4 regions of the Cereibacter sp. Soil_C_27 genome follow, and region 2 is predicted to be linked to each of the others. Evidence: riboswitches for the same ligand, from Rfam matches in the RefSeq annotation. Region 2 holds a riboswitch; each other region holds the start of a gene.
What was found. Region 2 has a riboswitch for cobalamin ahead of AC3A5Z_RS00985 (aromatic ring-hydroxylating oxygenase subunit alpha). Riboswitches for the same ligand answer to the same signal wherever they lie in the genome.
Positions count from the first base shown of each region.

Region 1: another riboswitch for cobalamin. It lies ahead of bluB (5,6-dimethylbenzimidazole synthase); the one in region 2 lies ahead of AC3A5Z_RS00985 (aromatic ring-hydroxylating oxygenase subunit alpha).
Region 3: another riboswitch for cobalamin. It lies ahead of AC3A5Z_RS04795 (TonB-dependent receptor plug domain-containing protein); the one in region 2 lies ahead of AC3A5Z_RS00985 (aromatic ring-hydroxylating oxygenase subunit alpha).
Region 4: another riboswitch for cobalamin. It lies ahead of AC3A5Z_RS06880 (ABC transporter substrate-binding protein); the one in region 2 lies ahead of AC3A5Z_RS00985 (aromatic ring-hydroxylating oxygenase subunit alpha).

Region 1 is NZ_JBDGJD010000003.1:275,421-279,588, forward strand. Features, by position in the region: gene AC3A5Z_RS13310 (sensor histidine kinase) at 1-634, shown strand, start outside; gene AC3A5Z_RS13315 (response regulator) at 636-1,007, shown strand; gene AC3A5Z_RS13320 (hypothetical protein) at 1,135-1,278, shown strand; gene AC3A5Z_RS13325 (cobalamin B12-binding domain-containing protein) at 1,391-2,209, shown strand; cobalamin riboswitch at 2,253-2,432, shown strand; gene bluB (5,6-dimethylbenzimidazole synthase) at 2,475-3,173, shown strand; gene AC3A5Z_RS13335 (DUF6522 family protein) at 3,199-3,453, opposite strand; gene AC3A5Z_RS13340 (UDP-2,3-diacylglucosamine diphosphatase) at 3,619-4,168, shown strand, end outside.
Region 2 is NZ_JBDGJD010000001.1:197,808-201,975, reverse strand. Features, by position in the region: gene AC3A5Z_RS00990 (FAD-binding oxidoreductase) at 1-669, opposite strand, end outside; gene AC3A5Z_RS00985 (aromatic ring-hydroxylating oxygenase subunit alpha) at 666-1,901, opposite strand; cobalamin riboswitch at 1,956-2,152, opposite strand; gene AC3A5Z_RS00980 (AI-2E family transporter) at 2,461-3,642, shown strand; gene AC3A5Z_RS00975 (LLM class flavin-dependent oxidoreductase) at 3,739-4,168, shown strand, end outside.
Region 3 is NZ_JBDGJD010000001.1:959,727-963,894, reverse strand. Features, by position in the region: gene AC3A5Z_RS04800 (ABC transporter substrate-binding protein) at 1-593, opposite strand, end outside; gene AC3A5Z_RS04795 (TonB-dependent receptor plug domain-containing protein) at 544-2,400, opposite strand; cobalamin riboswitch at 2,539-2,736, opposite strand; gene AC3A5Z_RS04790 (amidase) at 2,890-4,168, shown strand, end outside.
Region 4 is NZ_JBDGJD010000001.1:1,394,935-1,399,102, forward strand. Features, by position in the region: gene AC3A5Z_RS06870 (ABC transporter ATP-binding protein) at 1-588, opposite strand, end outside; gene AC3A5Z_RS06875 (FecCD family ABC transporter permease) at 585-1,643, opposite strand; gene AC3A5Z_RS06880 (ABC transporter substrate-binding protein) at 1,643-2,653, opposite strand; cobalamin riboswitch at 2,788-2,983, opposite strand; gene AC3A5Z_RS06885 (SLAC1 anion channel family protein) at 3,114-4,106, shown strand.

The sequences.
Region 1 (4,168 bases), on a different contig from region 2:
GCAGGACGTGACCGACCGCCTTGCCGAGGAACGTCACCGCGAGCTGCTGGCGCACGAGCTCGGCCACCGGCTGAAGAACCAGCTGGCGATGGTGCAGGCCATCGCCTCGCAGACCCTGCGCGGCAGCGCCGACATGCGGACGGCGCGGCGCATGCTGTCGGAACGGCTCTCGGTGCTGGGCGAGGCGCATGACGCCATCGTGCGCGGCGGGGTCGGCGCCTCCAATGTCACCGACATCGTCGAGGGCATGTTGACGATCCACGACGATCCGGTGTCGCCGCGCGTCAGCGTCTCGGGCAACGACCTCAAGATCGGCTCGCGCCCGGCGCTTTCGCTGTCGCTGATCCTGCACGAGCTGGCCACCAACGCCCGGAAGCACGGGGCGCTGTCGCGCTGCGAAGGCCGCGTGGCACTCGACTGGCAGGTCACCCATTGCGGCCGGTGCTTCGAGCTGACCTGGGAGGAAAGCGGCGGCCCCCGCGTCACCGGCGCGCCGCTCGAAGGGGCGGGTGCGCGGCTGATCCGGGCCGGTCTGGCCGGAACCGCCGATTGCGAAGTGGTGCTCGACTACCGGCCCCACGGCCTGCGCTGCCACATCACCGGCGATCTCGCCACCTTCCAGAAGGAGCATTGAGGTGCGCGGAGCCGAGACGACGCTGCTGCTGGTGGAGGACGATGGGCTGATCCGGCTCGATCTGGCCGACCAGCTGTCCGATCTGGGCTTCATCGTGCTGCAGGCCAGCAATGCCGATCAGGCGCTGCTGGTGCTGGAGCGGCGCAGCGAGATCTCGGCGCTGCTGACCGACATCGACATGCCCGGCTCGATGAGCGGGCTCGGCCTAGCCGCCGTGGTGGCCGAGCGCTGGCCCGCCTGCAAGATCCTCGTGATCTCGGGCCGCCACGCCCCCGACCCCGAGTGCCTCGCGCGCGGCGCCTCCTTCATCGCCAAGCCCGTCACCGAGGCCGGGCTGCTGCGCGTGCTGCAGCGGATGGCGCTGATCGACTGAGGTATTGATGACTTTTGGTCGCAGCTTTGACTGATCTGGGTCAAGGCGGCCCGGCCCTCCTGCCCGCATCGTCCTCCCTGCCTGCCGCACCCTCCGGTGCCGGTCATCCGCAGCGAGGAGCCAGATCATGCAACATGCGACCATCCAGATTTCCGCCTATATCTCGGCCCATGGCATCGTCATCGCCGAAGACCCCCTGACCGGGCTCGTCACCATCCGCGACGGCGCGCGGGTGATGCGCGGCCGCCGCGTCGCCGCCATCAAGGGCTGAGCTCACCGTTCCGGGGGCCCAAACCATGATTGACAGACTCTGCATTTCTGGCCGAGGCTTGAGCCGGGGCGCGAGGATGCGGAAGGCGGGGATCCCGGGGGGAGAGCGTGGCATGACTCCGGGACATCACGGGCCGTTCGACCGCCCTCTCTTCGAGCGCTCGCATCTCGGCCTCGCCGCCTTCAAGTCCGCCCTGCCCGCCGATGCCGTCCTCTCGCTCGCACAGGAGGTCGTCAGCCGCCTTGCCAGCCGCGCGCGCGACCTGCCCGCCCATGATGTCGCCCATCCGACCGCGGAAGAAATCGACGCGCTCTGCACCGCGCTCATCTCGCCCGATGCCGATGCCGGGGCGCGGTTCATCGAGACCATCCGCCGCGAGGGCGCCGGAATTGACGTGATCTACCTCGCCTACCTCGCCTCGGCGGCACGGCGGCTGGGGCAGTGGTGGGACGAGGACCGGGTGCCCTCGGCGCAGGTCACCATCGCCTCCAGCCGGATCTACGCCATCATGCGCGGGCTGCGGCATGTGCTGGCCGCCCCGCTCCCCGTCACCGACAAGGCCGCCGTCTTCGCCGCCGTGCCCGGCGAGACCCACACGCTCGGCGTCACCATGGCCGCCGACCTCTTCCGCCGCGAGGGCTGGGAGGTCGACCTGCTGCTCGGCCTGCCGCACGAAGCGCTGATCGAGCGCTTCTGCGCCAGCGGCCGGCGTGTCTTCGGCCTTTCCGCCAGCGGTCCGCGCAGCCTCCTGCCGCTGGGCAGGCTGCTCGTGGCGATCCGCATCGCCTGTCCCGAGGCGCGGGTCATGGTCTGCGGCCAGATCGTCACCGATGCCGCGGGCATGGTCGCCCATCTGCATCCCGAGGCGATGGCCAACGACATGACGACCGCGCTCAACGGGATGGAGGCGCTGCTTTCACCGCCGCGCTGAGGCGTTCGCGACCAGAGCGGGCTTGCGCGCCCGCCCGGCATCTGGTTTCCCATCCCTGCCGGGTGCCGCCGCGAGGCGGAGAATCGGGAAGCCGGTGCGACTCCGGCGTGGGCCCGCCGCTGTAACGGTGATGCCCCGGGCAGAAGGCCACTGGATCTTTCCGCGAAGGCGCGCGGGGCAGACGATCCGAAGCCAGAAGACCGGCCCGGCAACGAGGTTCTGCCGCGTGGACTGCGGCGGATCGTCCATGAAGGAGGTCTGGATCATGCCGGATACCCCGCCCCCTGCCTGCACCGAGGTGCGCCCCCAGCCCGCCCGCGCCTTCAGCGACGCCGAACGGCAGGCGCTCTACGACATCATCGCCGAGCGGCGAGATGTGCGCGACGAATTCCTGCCCGACCCGATCGACCCCGCGCGGCTGCACCGGGTGCTGCAGGCGGCGCATCTGGCGCCCTCCGTCGGCTTCATGCAGCCGTGGAACTTCATCCTGATCCGCGATCCCGCCCGCCGCGCCGAGGTGCATGCGGCCTTCCAGCGTGCCAATGACGAGGCGGCCCAGCTCTTTCCCGACGAGAAGCAGGCCACCTACCGGGCGCTCAAGCTGCAGGGTATCCTCAAGGCGCCGCTCAACATCTGCGTCACCTGCGACCGCGACCGCTGCGGCCCGGTGGTGCTGGGCCGCACCCACAACCCCGAGATGGACCTCTATTCCAGCGTCTGCGCCGTGCAGAACCTCTGGCTCGCCGCCCGGGCCGAGGGGCTGGGGGTCGGCTGGGTCAGCATCTATCACGAGACCGACCTGCGCGCCGTGCTGGGCCTGCCCGAGCGGATCAAGATCGTGGCCTATCTCTGCATCGGCCATGTCGACCAGTTCTACGCCGCGCCAGAGCTGGCGCTGAAGGGCTGGCGCCAGCGCCTGCCGCTCGAGGATCTGGTGATGGAGGACGGCTGGCAGGGCGACTGAGCGCGGACAAGCTCGACGGGGCGGCTCAGCGCGCCGCCCCCTCCACCCGGCTCCGCGACAGGATGGCGCCCGAGGCATCCAGCGTGAAGCGCAACCGGATCGCCTTGTAGCGGAACGTCACCCGGGTCCGGCCCGCATCGGCGTCGCGCCCCTCTTCCACCAGCCCGGTGATCCGGCCCTCGCGCATCAGCCGCGGCACATCCGCCGCAGCCAGCCCCAGAAGCGGCGCCAGATCCTCGGCCTCCACCGTCACCCGGCCCGCCACCACTTCCAGCCGCATCGCCCCGCCTCTCCTGCCTCGCCCGAGCCCGTCAGCCTGCGCGGGAAAGCGCCCGGGCACAAGGCCGGGCGGCCTGTCGCAGGCCGCAGTCATAAAATCGTGGCCTTGCTTTGGCATAGCGCAGCAAGACGCCCCGCGTCGGGCGATGCCATCGAGGAGCGCTTCATGCCGCAACCTGTCCCGCGCCAACCGCACCGTCACCGCAGCCTGTTCCTGTCGGACCTGCATCTGGGCGCGCGGGGCTGCCGTCCGGAGCGCATCCTCGACTTCCTCGAGCACAACACCGCCGCCGAGATCTATCTCGTCGGCGATGTGCTCGACCTCTGGCACCCGCCCTTCCCTCACTGGACCGAGGTGCATGACGAGATCCTCGCCCTGCTGTTGCGCCGGGTGCAGGAAGGCGCGCAGCTCTTCTACCTGACCGGCAACCACGACACAGCGATGCGGCTCTATCGCGGCACGCATTTCGGCCGGATCGAGGTGGCCGAGCAGGTGGTGCACGAGGCCGCCGACGGGCGGCGCTGGCTGGTGCTGCATGGCGATGTCTGCGACGCGCGCTTCCTGCGCTGGCATATCCTGACCCGGATCGGCAGCCGCATTGACTGGGCGCTGCGCCATCTCGACGACCGGCTGAAGCGCCTGCGCCGCCGCGTCGATCCCGACCGGCGCGGATTGATCGAGGCGCTTTTGTCAGCTGTCAACTCGGCGATGGCGC
Region 2 (4,168 bases):
CGGCCCGCAGCAGAACACCTCGCGCTCCAGATAATCTGGCGCCATCAGGCCCAGCATCAGCTGGTTGAAGGCCCCCTCGTAGCCGGTCCAGACCCGGTAGGGATCGGGCTCCTTCACCACGAAGCGCAGCTTCAGCCCCGGCACGCGGCAGGCCATGTGCTCCAGCCGCTCGCGGAAGATGATCTCCGACGGGCGGCGGGCGCAGTTGATCAGCACGACATCCGGCGCCGCGCCGAGGTCCCAGAGATACATCGCCATCGACATCACCGGCGTGATCCCCGACCCCGCCGAGATGAACAGATGCTTGGGCGAGGGATGGTTCAGCGTCGAGAAGATGCCCGCGGGCCCCACCGCCTTGATCTTCATCCCCGGCTTCAGGTTGTCGAGCATCCAGCGCCCGGCCACGCTGCCCGGCTGGGCCTTCACCGTGACCGAAATCGACAGCGGCCGCGACGGGCTGGAGGAGATCGTGTAGGTCCGCCAGACCGACCCGCCGGGCACCGGCAGCTCCAGCGTCAGGAACTGGCCCGGCAGATAGTCGAACCAGGCGCCCGAGGGCGCGCGGAAGGCGAAGGTCGCCACATTGGGCGCCTCCGGCACGACCATCACGCATTCCAGCGGCTCCGAATCCTTCCAGGCCGCGGTGCGGGAGAGGCTCGCCGCGCTCATTCCGCAGCCATCGCGGTGCGGGGCGCGAGGCGCTCGGTCATGGTCTCGGCATACCAGTCGATGAACTGGATCACCCCGTCCTCATGCATCGAGGAATAGGGTCCGGGCTCGTAGGCGGGCGAGTTGATCCCGGCCTGGTTCTCCTCGACCACGCGGCGGTCCTCGTCATTGGTGGCCAGCCAGACCTCGGTCAGCCGCTTGATGTCGTAATCCACCCCCTCGACCGCATCCTTGTGCACGATCCACTTGGTCGTGACCTCGGTGGTGGTCGGCGTCAGCGGCAGCACGCGGAAGACGATGGCGTGATCGCCGAGGAAGTGGTTCCAGCTGTTGGGATAGTGGAAGAACAGAAGGCTACCGGCATCGAAGAACGGCATGGTCCCCAGCGGCTTGGCGCAGGCGCGCTTGGTGTCCATCGTGTAGCTCTCGGCGTTGTTCAGCAGAGGCACGCGGGCCAGACGCCATTGCGAGGTCGGGTGGATCAGGAACTGCGACGGCAGCCCCGCCGCCTCGCAACGCTCCCAGTGCCGCGTCACCTCGGTCTCGGACCCACTGTCGTTCGGCGCAGTGATCACCGGCTTGTCCGAGAAGGTCCGGCACAGCGAGGGATGGTTGCCGCCGCAGTGATAGCACTCGCGGTTGTTCTCGATCACCAGCTTCCAGTTGCCGTTCTCGACGATGGTCGAGGAATGCACCACCTTGGCGTCGTTCAGCATGTGCGGCGCCAGGTAGCGCTCCAACTCCGCCCCCAGCCCGTCGAATTCCGGCGCGGTCTCGGCCAGCGAGATGAACACGATCCCGCCCGCCACGCGGCAATGCACCGGCTTCAGCCCGTGCTTTGCCGGATCGAAATCGGCATCCATGTCGCGGGCATAGAGCAGCCGCCCGTCCAGCTCGTAGGTCCACTGGTGATAGGGGCAGACCAGCTTCGGGCTCGAGCCCTTCATCACCGAGCAGAGCCGCTGGCCGCGGTGACGGCAGACGTTGTGGAAGGCGCGCACTTGCCCGTCGGCGCCGCGCACGATCACCACCGGATAGGCGCCGACCTGCAGCGTCACGAAATTGCCGGTCTTCGGGATCTCGCAGGCCGGGATCGCCAGCAGCCAGTCGCGGTACCACAGCATCCGCAGATCGGCGTCGAACACGCCCGGGTCCGTGTAGAGCGGCTGCTCCAGCGCATGTTTCGGTTTGCGGGATGTCAGAAGCCTCAGCGCTTCGTGGTCTGCCAGCATGGTCTGCCTCTCCGGTGGTCGCGCCCCGCGACGAGAATGGGTGTGCGGAAAGCCCGCGGGTGACGTGCGAAGGCTGGTTTCCGGGCTTGCAGAGCGGCTTCCGCCCGGCGCGACACCTTCCCGGAGCATGCTCCAGTGGCCTCCCATCGCGCCGCACTCTCTGTCACCGTTGCGGGGGCAGCGCCGGCCTTGCACCGGCTTCCCAATTCTCCGCCCCGTCTCCGATGCGGCACCTTGCCCGCGAACCATAGGGCAGAGCTTTCGCCGCCCGCTGCCGGAACTCGACATTTCTCCGGCGAAATCTGACATCCTGCATCGGCGCGGGCGGCCGAGGCCGGGACTGACGGTTTTGTGCGCACCCGGCGGCCCGCCTGTCTCGACAGGGTCACATGCGATGCCTAGGCTCTGGTCCCGGCAGGCAGGCCCGATTTTTTCCCGAAGTCCCTTTGGGCAATGGTGCATCGGTCGGGCAAATGCTTAAGTAGGAAAAGCCGGGCAGGCTGCCCGGATCAGACGAAGAGATTGCGGGCATGAAGCAGACAGCGCGGGCCGACCTGACATGACGGACCAGGACAGACTCGTGATCGCCGATTCCTCCCGCGCCGCCGCCAAGCGCAGCGCCCGACGTCCGCTGATCACCGACATCTCCGCCGCCCGCTGGCTTCTGCTGCTGGTGCTCGCGGCCTCGGTCTATTTCTTCCACGGCTTCATCGTGCCGGTACTGGCCGCGCTGGTCATCGCCTTCGCCAGCTGGCCGGTGATGCTGCGGCTGGAGCGGATGCTGCACATCAGCCGGATGACGGCGGCAGCGCTCCTTGTGCTGCTGATCGTGTCCTTCATCGTCATCCCGGTGATGATGGCGCTGGTCTATGCCTTCGGCGAGCTGCAGGTCTGGATCAGCTGGGCCGTCAGCACCAACAGCACCGGCGCACCGCCGCCGCAATGGCTCGAGGGCTTTCCGCAGGCGGGCGACTGGCTGGCGCTGCAGTGGCGCGAATACATCGGCCGGCCCGGCGCGATCAGCGAGCTGGTGCAGCTGGTCAGCGGCGCCAACATCGGCTCGATCTACCGCGGCATCCTGACGGCCAGCACGCTGGCCTTCCATCTGGCGCTGACGCTGCTCTTCATGCTGATCGCGCTCTTCATCTTCTACCGCGACGGCGAGCGGATTGCCGGGCAGATCGACCGCGTCGGCGCCCGCATCCTGCCCGAACGCTGGGACCGGCTGTCGCGCGTGGTTCCCGCCACCATCTCCTCCACCGTCACCGGCATGACGCTGATCGCCATCGGCGAGGGCGTGATCCTCGGTGTCGCCTACTGGATCGCGGGCATGTCCTCGCCGGTGACACTGGGCGTCATCACCGGCTTCATGGCGCTGATCCCCGGCGGCGCGCCTTTGTGCTTCACGCTGGTCTCGGCCTATCTCGCCGCCAGCGGCTCGCCCTTCGCCGGGCTCGCGCTGTTCATCTGGGGCACGGTGGAACTGTTCATCGTCGACAAGACCATCCGACCGGTGCTGGTCGGCGGCCCGGTGAAGCTGCCCTTCCTGCCCACCTTCTTCGGCCTGATCGGCGGGGTGAAGACCATGGGCATCGTCGGGCTCTTCGTCGGCCCGGTGCTGATGGCGCTTCTGGTGGCCATGTGGCGCGAATGGCAGCGCGAGATCGACATCGTCGATGCCCGCAGCAAGGGCCTGCCGCCGCCCCCGCCCCGCCCCGGGCGCCGCGATCCGCAGGTCTGACCCGGGCCTGCCATTCGTGCTGCACGAACGGCAGGGCTTTTCTTTATCGTCCGCGACCCCATATCGGGGGGCCAAGGCAAAGGCCCGGAGCATCCCATGATCCCCTATTCCGTCCTCGATCTGTCCCCCGTTCCCGAGGGCTCCAGCACCGCCGATGCGCTGAAGAACACGGTCGAGCTTGCCCGACACGCCGAGGCGCTCGGCTATCACCGTTTCTGGCTGGCCGAGCATCACAGCATGGCCGGCATCGCCAGCGCCGCCACCGCCATCGTCATCGGTCAGGTCGCGGCGCATACCTCGACGATCCGCGTCGGCTCGGGCGGCATCATGCTGCCGAACCACGCGCCGCTGATGGTGGCCGAGGCTTTCGGCACGCTGGCCACCATGTTCCCCGACCGGATCGACCTCGGCCTCGGCCGTGCCCCCGGCACCGACGGGCGCACCGCGCAGGCGCTGCGGCGCAACATGGACAATGCCGACAACTTCCCCGGCGACGTGATGGAGCTGCAGCATTACCTCGGCGACC
Region 3 (4,168 bases), 760 kb from region 2:
GCCAGCGTCCCCGCCCCCGTGGTATAGCCGTTCGGGTAATACATCGCCGCAGGCGCAGGCTCGGCGCTCACCCGCAACCGCGCGAGATCGGCCTCGTAGCGCGCCACCAGCCGCTCGGCCTCCGCCTCCCGGCCCATCGCCGCGCCCACCAGCCGCAGATGCGCGGCCACGTCGTCGAGACTGTCGGCCGGCGGCAGTTCCACCACCGTCACCCCCAGCCTGCGCAGCAGATCCACCGTCGCCCGCGCCGTGAAGGTGCCGGCCAGCACCAGATCGGGCCGCAGCAGAAACACCTGCTCCGCCTGCCCGAAGTTCTGCGGAAAGCCCCGCGCCTCCTCCACCATCGACGACGACTGCGGCTCCACCGCCAGCGCCGAGACCGACACCAGCTGCCCCGGCGCCGCCAGCATCATCGCCAGCTGATCGGTGCAGAGATTGATCGAGACGACCCTTTCCGGCGCCCCGGCCCGCGCGCCGCCCGCACCCAGCGCAAGCGCCACCGCGACGCACAGCGCCCCGGCGACGCGACGCGCGTCCCGTCTGTCAGAACCGCGCACGCAGCCCTGCAAAGATCGACCGGCCCGGTTGTCCATAGCCCCTCACCGTCTGATACTCCTCGTCGAACAGGTTCTCGACCCGCAGATAGGCATCCGCGCTGTCGGAGACCGCGTAGGTCACCGAGGCATTCGTCAGCGTGTAGTCGTCGAGCGGCTCGTCCGGGTTGCCGAAAACCGCGGCGGTGTCCATCACGTCCGACACATGCTGCACGGTCAGCGAGCCGATCAGCCCGTCGGCCAGCCGCCCGTCCACGCCCAGCACCAGATCGTGCCGCGGCACCCGTACGCTCCGGGTCTCGACGCCCAGATCGGTCGTCTTGGCGTCGGTATAGGTATAGTTGCCGAACAACTCCCAGCCTTCGGCGATCGTCATCCGCCCCGACAGCTCCACCCCGCGGCTGCGCGTGTCGCCATCGACCTGCGCATAGCAGCCGAAGCCCGACCCGCAGCTCGTTTCGGCGAAGTCGAAGCCGATCCGGTCGGTGATCGTCGTGTCGAACAGCGTCACCTCCAGACTGCCGGCGTCGCCGAACAGCCGCTCTACCCCCAGCTCGTAGCTGCGGCTCGTCTCCGGCTGCAGGTCTTCCGATGCATAGCCGCCGAAGCGTTCGTAGGTCGAGGGCAGCCGGAATCCGGTCCCCGCTGCGCCGCGCAGGATGGTCGCGTCGGCAATCCGCCAGGCTGCCGCCAGCCGGCCCGTGGTTTTGCCGTCGAAGTCGCTTGGCTCGTCATGCCGCAGCGCCAGCGACACGTCCACATCGGGCGTCGCCGCATAGCGCAGCTCGCCGAACAGCGCGTCCGTTTCGTTGCTGCCCGGCATGCCCGCCCCGGCGATCAGCTCCTCCTTGGTCCGCTCCGCACCGAAGGCCAGCCGGATCTGCTCGGTCAGATCGGCGCCGCCCAGATAGGCGATCCCGGTCTGCGTGCCCTCGTAATAGCCGATGTCCCAGACCTCTTGCACCGGCGTCTCGCGCTTCGTCGTGGTCTGGAACAGCGAGAAGCTGTGATCCACCGCCCCCGTGCTGAACTCGGCAAAGACCCTCCCGCCGCGCAGGCTGCCGCGGGTCGTGTCGAACGAATCTGCCGGCCCGATCGCGCCGAAGCCGTCGAAGTCGAGCACCGTGTCGGCAGACAGCGCGCTTGCACCGACGCGGAGCGTGTCCGTCAGATCGAAGGCGCCGTAGAGCGTCGCGAAGGTGCTGGCGAAACTGTCGCGCTCGCTGCCCGAGGCCGCCGAGGAAATGCCGTCGGTGATCGTCCGCGTCACCGTAAAAGCCAGTTCCGCGCGGTCGGTCAGCAGCCCGCTCGACAGGTTGCCCGACCAGGTATCATTGCTCCCCGTCTCGACAGAGGCCGCACCGCTTACCCCCGGATCGGTCGGGCGGAAGCTGCGAATGTCGATCACGCCCGCCACGGCCTCGGAGCCGTAGAGCGCCGATTGCGACCCGCGCAGCACCTCCACGCGCGACAGGCCGCCCGTGGCCAGCCCGCCGAAGTCGAAGGCCGTCTGGGTGGCGGAGGGGTCGGCCACGTCCAGCCCGTCGATGCGCACCGCGGCATATTCCGACCCGAGGCCACGGATACGCAGCTTGCTCGTCGCCCCCAGCCCGCCATTGCGCGATAAGGACAGGCCCGGCAGCCGCGCGAGGCTGTCCGCCAGCGAGATTTCGTTCGCCTGCAGATCTTCCTCGGTCAGAAGGCTGACGCTCGCCCCCGTCCGGCTCGCCTCGGTCTCTTCCAGACCGGCCGTCACCACTATCTCCTCCAGCTGGATCACCTGCGCCAGACCCGGCAGCGGGGTGGCGGCGATCAGGGCCAGCAGCGAGACGCCTGCGTATTTCATGGTTCACTCCCTTTTTCCCCGCGCGGCCCGGAAAGGCGGCGGGGCAGCTTTGCGACAGTGCCGGCGGAGGGACAGCCCTTGCCGGCGGTTCGTCACCTGAAGCGGGAAGACCGCCTCCGGAACGCGCCCCGCGCCCCGGAAAGGGTGATCGCTGCGGCAGGTCTCCTGACTCGCGGGTCTTCGCTCGGGTCGGCCTTCCCGGGGGAGATCCCAGTGGCACAGTCGACCGTCGCTCGCCGCTCACAGTTGCGGGGGCAGCCGCGGGATGGGCCGGATGGCCGCACCGCGTTCCCTTTTCATCCGGGGTCAGCCGGAACCGAAGCACGTCCTCATTAGGTTAACGCTCCGGCCTGTCAAGCCCCGCCTTCGGCCAGCTTCTGCGACGAAAGGCGTCGTAAAAGGCACATGGGGCGGCGAATCCGGGTGGACCTGCCCCGCCCCCCGCCGCAGCATGCCCGCTCGACTGGCAGGAAGGCGGAAGGGAATCGCATGTTTCGGACTTTTGGCGCAGAGGATGCGACCGATCTCGCCGCCCTCGTCGCCCGGCGCGACGTGACGCCCGACGAATTGCTCGACGCCGCCCTGCAATCGGTGGAAGAGCTGAACCCGATGCTGAACGCCGTCGTCCTGCTGCAGGAAGACGTCGCCCGCCGCGCCATCGCCGCGGGCCTGCCCGCGGGCCCCTTCACCGGCGTGCCCTTCCTCCTGAAGGATCTCGGCTGCGAGGCGGTGGATTTCCCCTCGCACAACGGCTCGCGGCTGCTGGCCAACACCCGCTATGCGCAGGATTCCGCGATCTTCGAGCGGATGCGCGCCACCGGCGTCGTCACCTTCGGCCGCACCACCTCGCCCGAGGGCGGCATCGGCGCCGCGACCGAGGCGGCGGTCTATGGCGGGCCGACCCGCAACCCGTGGAACCCCGACCACACCTCCGGCGGCTCCTCCGGCGGATCGGGCGCCGCGGTCGCCGCGGGCATCGTCGCCATGGCGCATGGCTCCGACGGCGGCGGCTCGGTGCGCATCCCCGCCTCCTCCTGCGGCCTCTTCGGCTTCAAGCCGACCCGCGCCCGCCTGCCCGACGGCCCCTACTCCGGCGAGGGCTGGGCCGGCATGGCGATCGACGGCTTCCTCACCCATTCGGTGCGCGACACCGCCGCCATGCTCGACGCCTGCGCCGGCGCCGACCCCGGCGCGCCCTACTGCGCCCCGCCGCTCCTCCGCAGCCATGCCGATGCCATCTCGCGCCCGCCGACCCGGCTGCGCGTGGCGCTTTGCGATACCACCTTCAGCGGCGCGCCGATCCATCCCGAGGTGCGCGACGCGGTGCTCGAGACCGGGGCGCTGCTCGAAAGCCTCGGCCATGTGGTCGAACCGATGCGGCCCCATGCCGATGTGGCGACGATGATGGCCGCCTGGACCGACATCGTCGCCTGCGGCACGGCGCTCGGCATCCGCAAGGCGCTGAAGGGCCGCGACCTCGCCCCCGGCGAGGTGGAGGGCGTGGGCCGCGGCGCCATGGCCCGCGCCGCCGAGATCTCGGGCGAGCGCTACCTCGAGGCGGTGGGCGAGATCCATGCCTTCGGGCGGCAGATGGCCCGCTTCTTCGATCCGCAGCGCGGCCCCGACATCCTGCTCTCGGCCACCCTCGCCGAGCCCCCCGCCCGGGTCGGGCGCTTCTCGCATGACACCGAGGATTACGTCGCCTTCCGCACCGGCCCCGAGGGCATCTTCGCCTATTCGCCCTTCTGCGCCGTGTTCAACGCCTCGG
Region 4 (4,168 bases), 1.2 Mb from region 2:
CTGGTTCAGGTCGTGCAGCGCGATCAGCGCCGTCACGCCGAGCCCACGCACCAGCCGCAGGATCGACAGCTGCTGGTGGATGTCGAGGTGGTTGGTCGGCTCGTCGAGCAGCAGGATCTTGGGCTCCTGCGCCAACGCGCGGGCCAGATGCACCCGCTGCCGCTCGCCGCCCGACAGGCTTTGCCAGACCCGGTCGGCCTTGTCGGTCATGCCGACGCGGGCGATGGCGCGCGAGACGATCTCGTCGTCCGCCGGGCCGAAGGGCGAGAGCAGCGAGAGCCAGGGGGTGCGGCCGAGATCGACGGCATCGCGCACGCTGACCCGGTCGGCGGTCTCGGACTGCTGGGCGACGAAGGCCAGCATCTGCGCCATGGCGCGCCGCGAGAGCCGGGCCTGATCCTTGCCGTCGAGCCGGATCGCGCCGCTGGCAGGCGTCAGCACCCCCGCCGTCAGCCTGAGCAGCGTGGATTTGCCCGAGCCGTTCGGGCCGATCAGCCCGAAGGTCTCGCCCGGGCGCACCTCGAGGCTGACATCCTCGACGATCGGGGTCGTGCCCGCGCGCCAGCCCACGTTGCAGAGCTGGATCATGACCGCATCTTCCGGCCGCGGATCAGGATGACGGCGAATCCCGGCGCGCCGACGAGCGCGGTCACCACGCCGATGGGCAGCACCTGATTGGGCACGATCACCCGCGAGACCACATCGGCCAGCACCAGAAACACCGCACCGATCAGGGCCGAGGCAGGGACCAGCCGGGCGTGGCGCACGCCGACGAGAAAGCGCGCGGCATGCGGGATCACCAGACCGACGAAGCCGATGGCGCCAACGATGCTGACCATGGTGGCGGTGATCATCGTCACCACCGCGATCAGCAGCGCCTGGGTGCGGCGGATCGGGATGCCCATGGTGAGCGCGGATTCGGCGCCGAAGGTGAAGGCGTCGAGGGCGCGGGTCTGCACGAGGCAGAGCAGCACGCCCGCGACCGAGACCGGCACCGCCAGCCAGACATCGGGCCAGCGCACGCCGCTCATGTTGCCCATCATCCAGAAGGTGACGCCGCGCACCTGCTCGGCACTGGCTGACTGGGCGATGACGAAGGAGGTGAGGGCGTTGAAGAGCTGGGTTCCGGCGATGCCCGACAGGATGATGAGCCCGGCCTGCGGCAGCCCGGTGCTGCCGCCCGCCGCCCGCGCCAGCAGCACGACCAGCGTGAAGGCCAGAAGCCCGCCCGCGAAGGCCCCGACCGAGAGCGGCAGGGTGCCCGCGCCGATGCCAAGCACGAGGATCAGCACCGCTCCGGTGGAGGCGCCTGCCGAGATGCCGAGGATATAGGGATCGGCCAGCGCGTTGCGCAGCAGCGCCTGCAGCACCACGCCCGAGACGGCGAGCCCCGCGCCGCAGGCGGCGGCAACGATGGCGCGCGTCAGGCGGTAGTTCCAGACGATGCCCTCCTGGATCGGCGGCAGCGGATAGTCGCTGCCGAAGAGCCGGTTGGCCAGCGTCTGCCAGATGACGGCGGGCGGGATGATGGTCTCGCCCACCGAGATGCCGAGGGTCAGCGCCACCATGAGCGCCGCCAGCCCCAGCGCACCGCGCGACAGGCTCCGCGATCCGAGCCGCACCGACCCTGTCGCGGCGGAGATCACTTGGCCGGGCCCTCGGCCGCGATGGCCTCCACCACCGTCTCGATGCCCGAGGGAATGCGGATGCCGGCGTGGATCTGGTGCGCGTCGATGACGATCACCCGGTTCTCGCGCACCGCCCGCATCCGGCTGGTCACCGGATCGGTCGAGAGGTGGTCGAGCTTCACCTCGTAATCGTCGGCGGCAAAGCGGCGGCGGTCCATCCGGGCCACGATGATGTAGTCGGGATCGGCGCTGGCGATGGTCTCCCAGCCGACCGCGGGCCATTCCTCGTTCGAGTCGACCACGTTGCGCAGGCCGAGCGTCTTGAGGAGGAAGCCCGCGATGCCGTTCTGCCCGGCCACGAAGGGGTCGAGCGCCAGATCGGGGCTGGAGAACCAGACCACGGCGGTCTTGCCCTCGATGCCGAGAGCCTTGGCCTTCTCCGCCGCCGCGTCGACCCGGGCGCGCAGCTCGGCCTCGAGATCGGCGCCGCGCGGCTCCACGTCGAAGATCTGCGCCAGTTCGCGCACCGCGCGATACATCAGCTCGATCGAGAATTCCTGCGTCCGCGCCCCGTCGCCGCCCACCATGTTGTCCTTGCCGACGCAATCGGCGGGCATGGCATAGACCTCGGTCCCCAGCTCGTTGAACTGGGCGCGGGTGCCGACGGCGCCCTGCGGGCCGACGTGGAATTCGAATTGCGTGGTGACGAGTTCCGGCTCCTTGGCCATCACGGCCTCGAAGCCGGGATGGTTGTCGGCCAGCCGCTCCACCTTGGCATTGGCCTCGGCGAAGGCGGGCTGGACCTCGTTGAACCAGACCGAGGTGCCCTGCACCTTGTCGGCAAGGCCCAGGGCATAGAGCATTTCGGTGGTGGACTGGCCGATGGTCACGACGCGCTGCGGGGCCGCGTCGAAGACGAGGGTCTGGCCGCAATTGTCGATCGACAGCGGATAGGTCGTGGCCTGTGCCGCGCCGCCCGCGAGGCAGAACAGGGCAACGGCGCCCGGAAGTCGGCTGAGGGTCATGGATTGGGTCTCCGATGAGGGGAAGATCGCTCACCGGACGGGGGCGCCTCCACAGGAGAGCGCGGGTCGGCCAAGGGCAGGCCGCAAAGCCAGACACAGGTCATACGCATCCTTCTCCGGACACCCCGCCCGGCGTTACGTTTCTGCTGTCGGCAGGTCTCCTGACTGGCGGATCGACGCTTTGCCCGGCCTTCCCGGGGCGTGGGCCCCAGTGGCGAAAATCGAGCGTAGCTAACCGCCTACAGTTGCGGGGGCAGTTCCGGTTCACGGCCGAGGCCGTGGCGGATTCCCTGTTAGTTCCATGTGGAAACCGACAGATCTTGCCTAGCCTCACCGATTGGTGAGGTCAAGCGCCGCGCGCGGTAGGCCCTGTGTGACGAGGTCACGGTGCGGCGGCGCGGGCCGCGCTAGGAGGGACGGGCGGCGCCGATCTGCCGCTGTCTTTGCCGGGGTTTCCGCCATGCACAGTTCCTCCGCCTCCCTCCCATCCGCCGCCCCCGCCGGGGATGCCCGTCTCGCGCATTACCCGGTCACCTTCTTTGCCATCGGCATGGGGATGATGGGCCTGACCCTCGCGCTTCATGCGGCCGAGACCGCCTTCGGGCGGGAGCCCGAGGTGTCGCGCGCGGCGCTCGGGGGGGCGCTGGGGCTTCTGGGGCTGGTGGCGCTCGGCTATCTGGCCAAGGCGCTGCGCCATCCGGCGGCGGTGGCGGCGGAGTGGCATCATCCGGTGCGAATCGCCTTCTTCCCGGCGATCTCGATCTCCATGCTGCTTTTGTCGGTGGCGCTGCTCGGCGAGCGGCCCGAGGCGGCGCGGGTGGTCTGGATGGCCGGCACGGCGCTGCAGGGGCTTCTGGCGCTGGCGGTGATCGCGGCATGGATCGGACATCGCAGCTTCCAGCAGGGCCAGCTGACCCCCGCCTGGTTCATCCCGGCGGTGGGCAATGTGATCGTACCGCTGGCGGGCGTGCCGCTGGGCCATCCCGAGATTTCGTGGCTGTTCTTCTCGGGCGGGCTGGTGTTCTGGATCGTGCTGCTGACGCTGGTCATCAACCGGCTGATGTTCCACGACCCGCTGCCGGGCAAGATGGTGCCGACGCTGATGATCCTCGTCGCCCCGCCTGCCGTCTCCTTCGTCGCCTGGCTGCGGCTGACGGGTGAGGTGGGCGCCTTCGGGCATATCCTGCTGAGCATCGCCTATGTCTTCGCGCTGATCGTGGCGATGCAGGCGGCGAAGTTCCGGCGGATGCCGTTTGCGATGTCCTGGTGGGCGCTGTCCTTCCCGCTGGCGGCGCTGAGCATCGCGAGCTTCGCCTATGCCGGGGCCGCCCTGTCGGCGCCGCACCGGTTGATCGGGCTGGGGCTGCTCGGGCTTCTCGTGCTGGTGGTGGCGGGGCTGATCCTGCGCACCCTGCTCGGCATCTGGCGGCACGAGATCTGTCTGGCGGACTGAGCCCTGCTTCACATTCCGGTCACCGAGGCGCCGCGGCGGCGCCCTTTGCCTGCCGCGGCCTA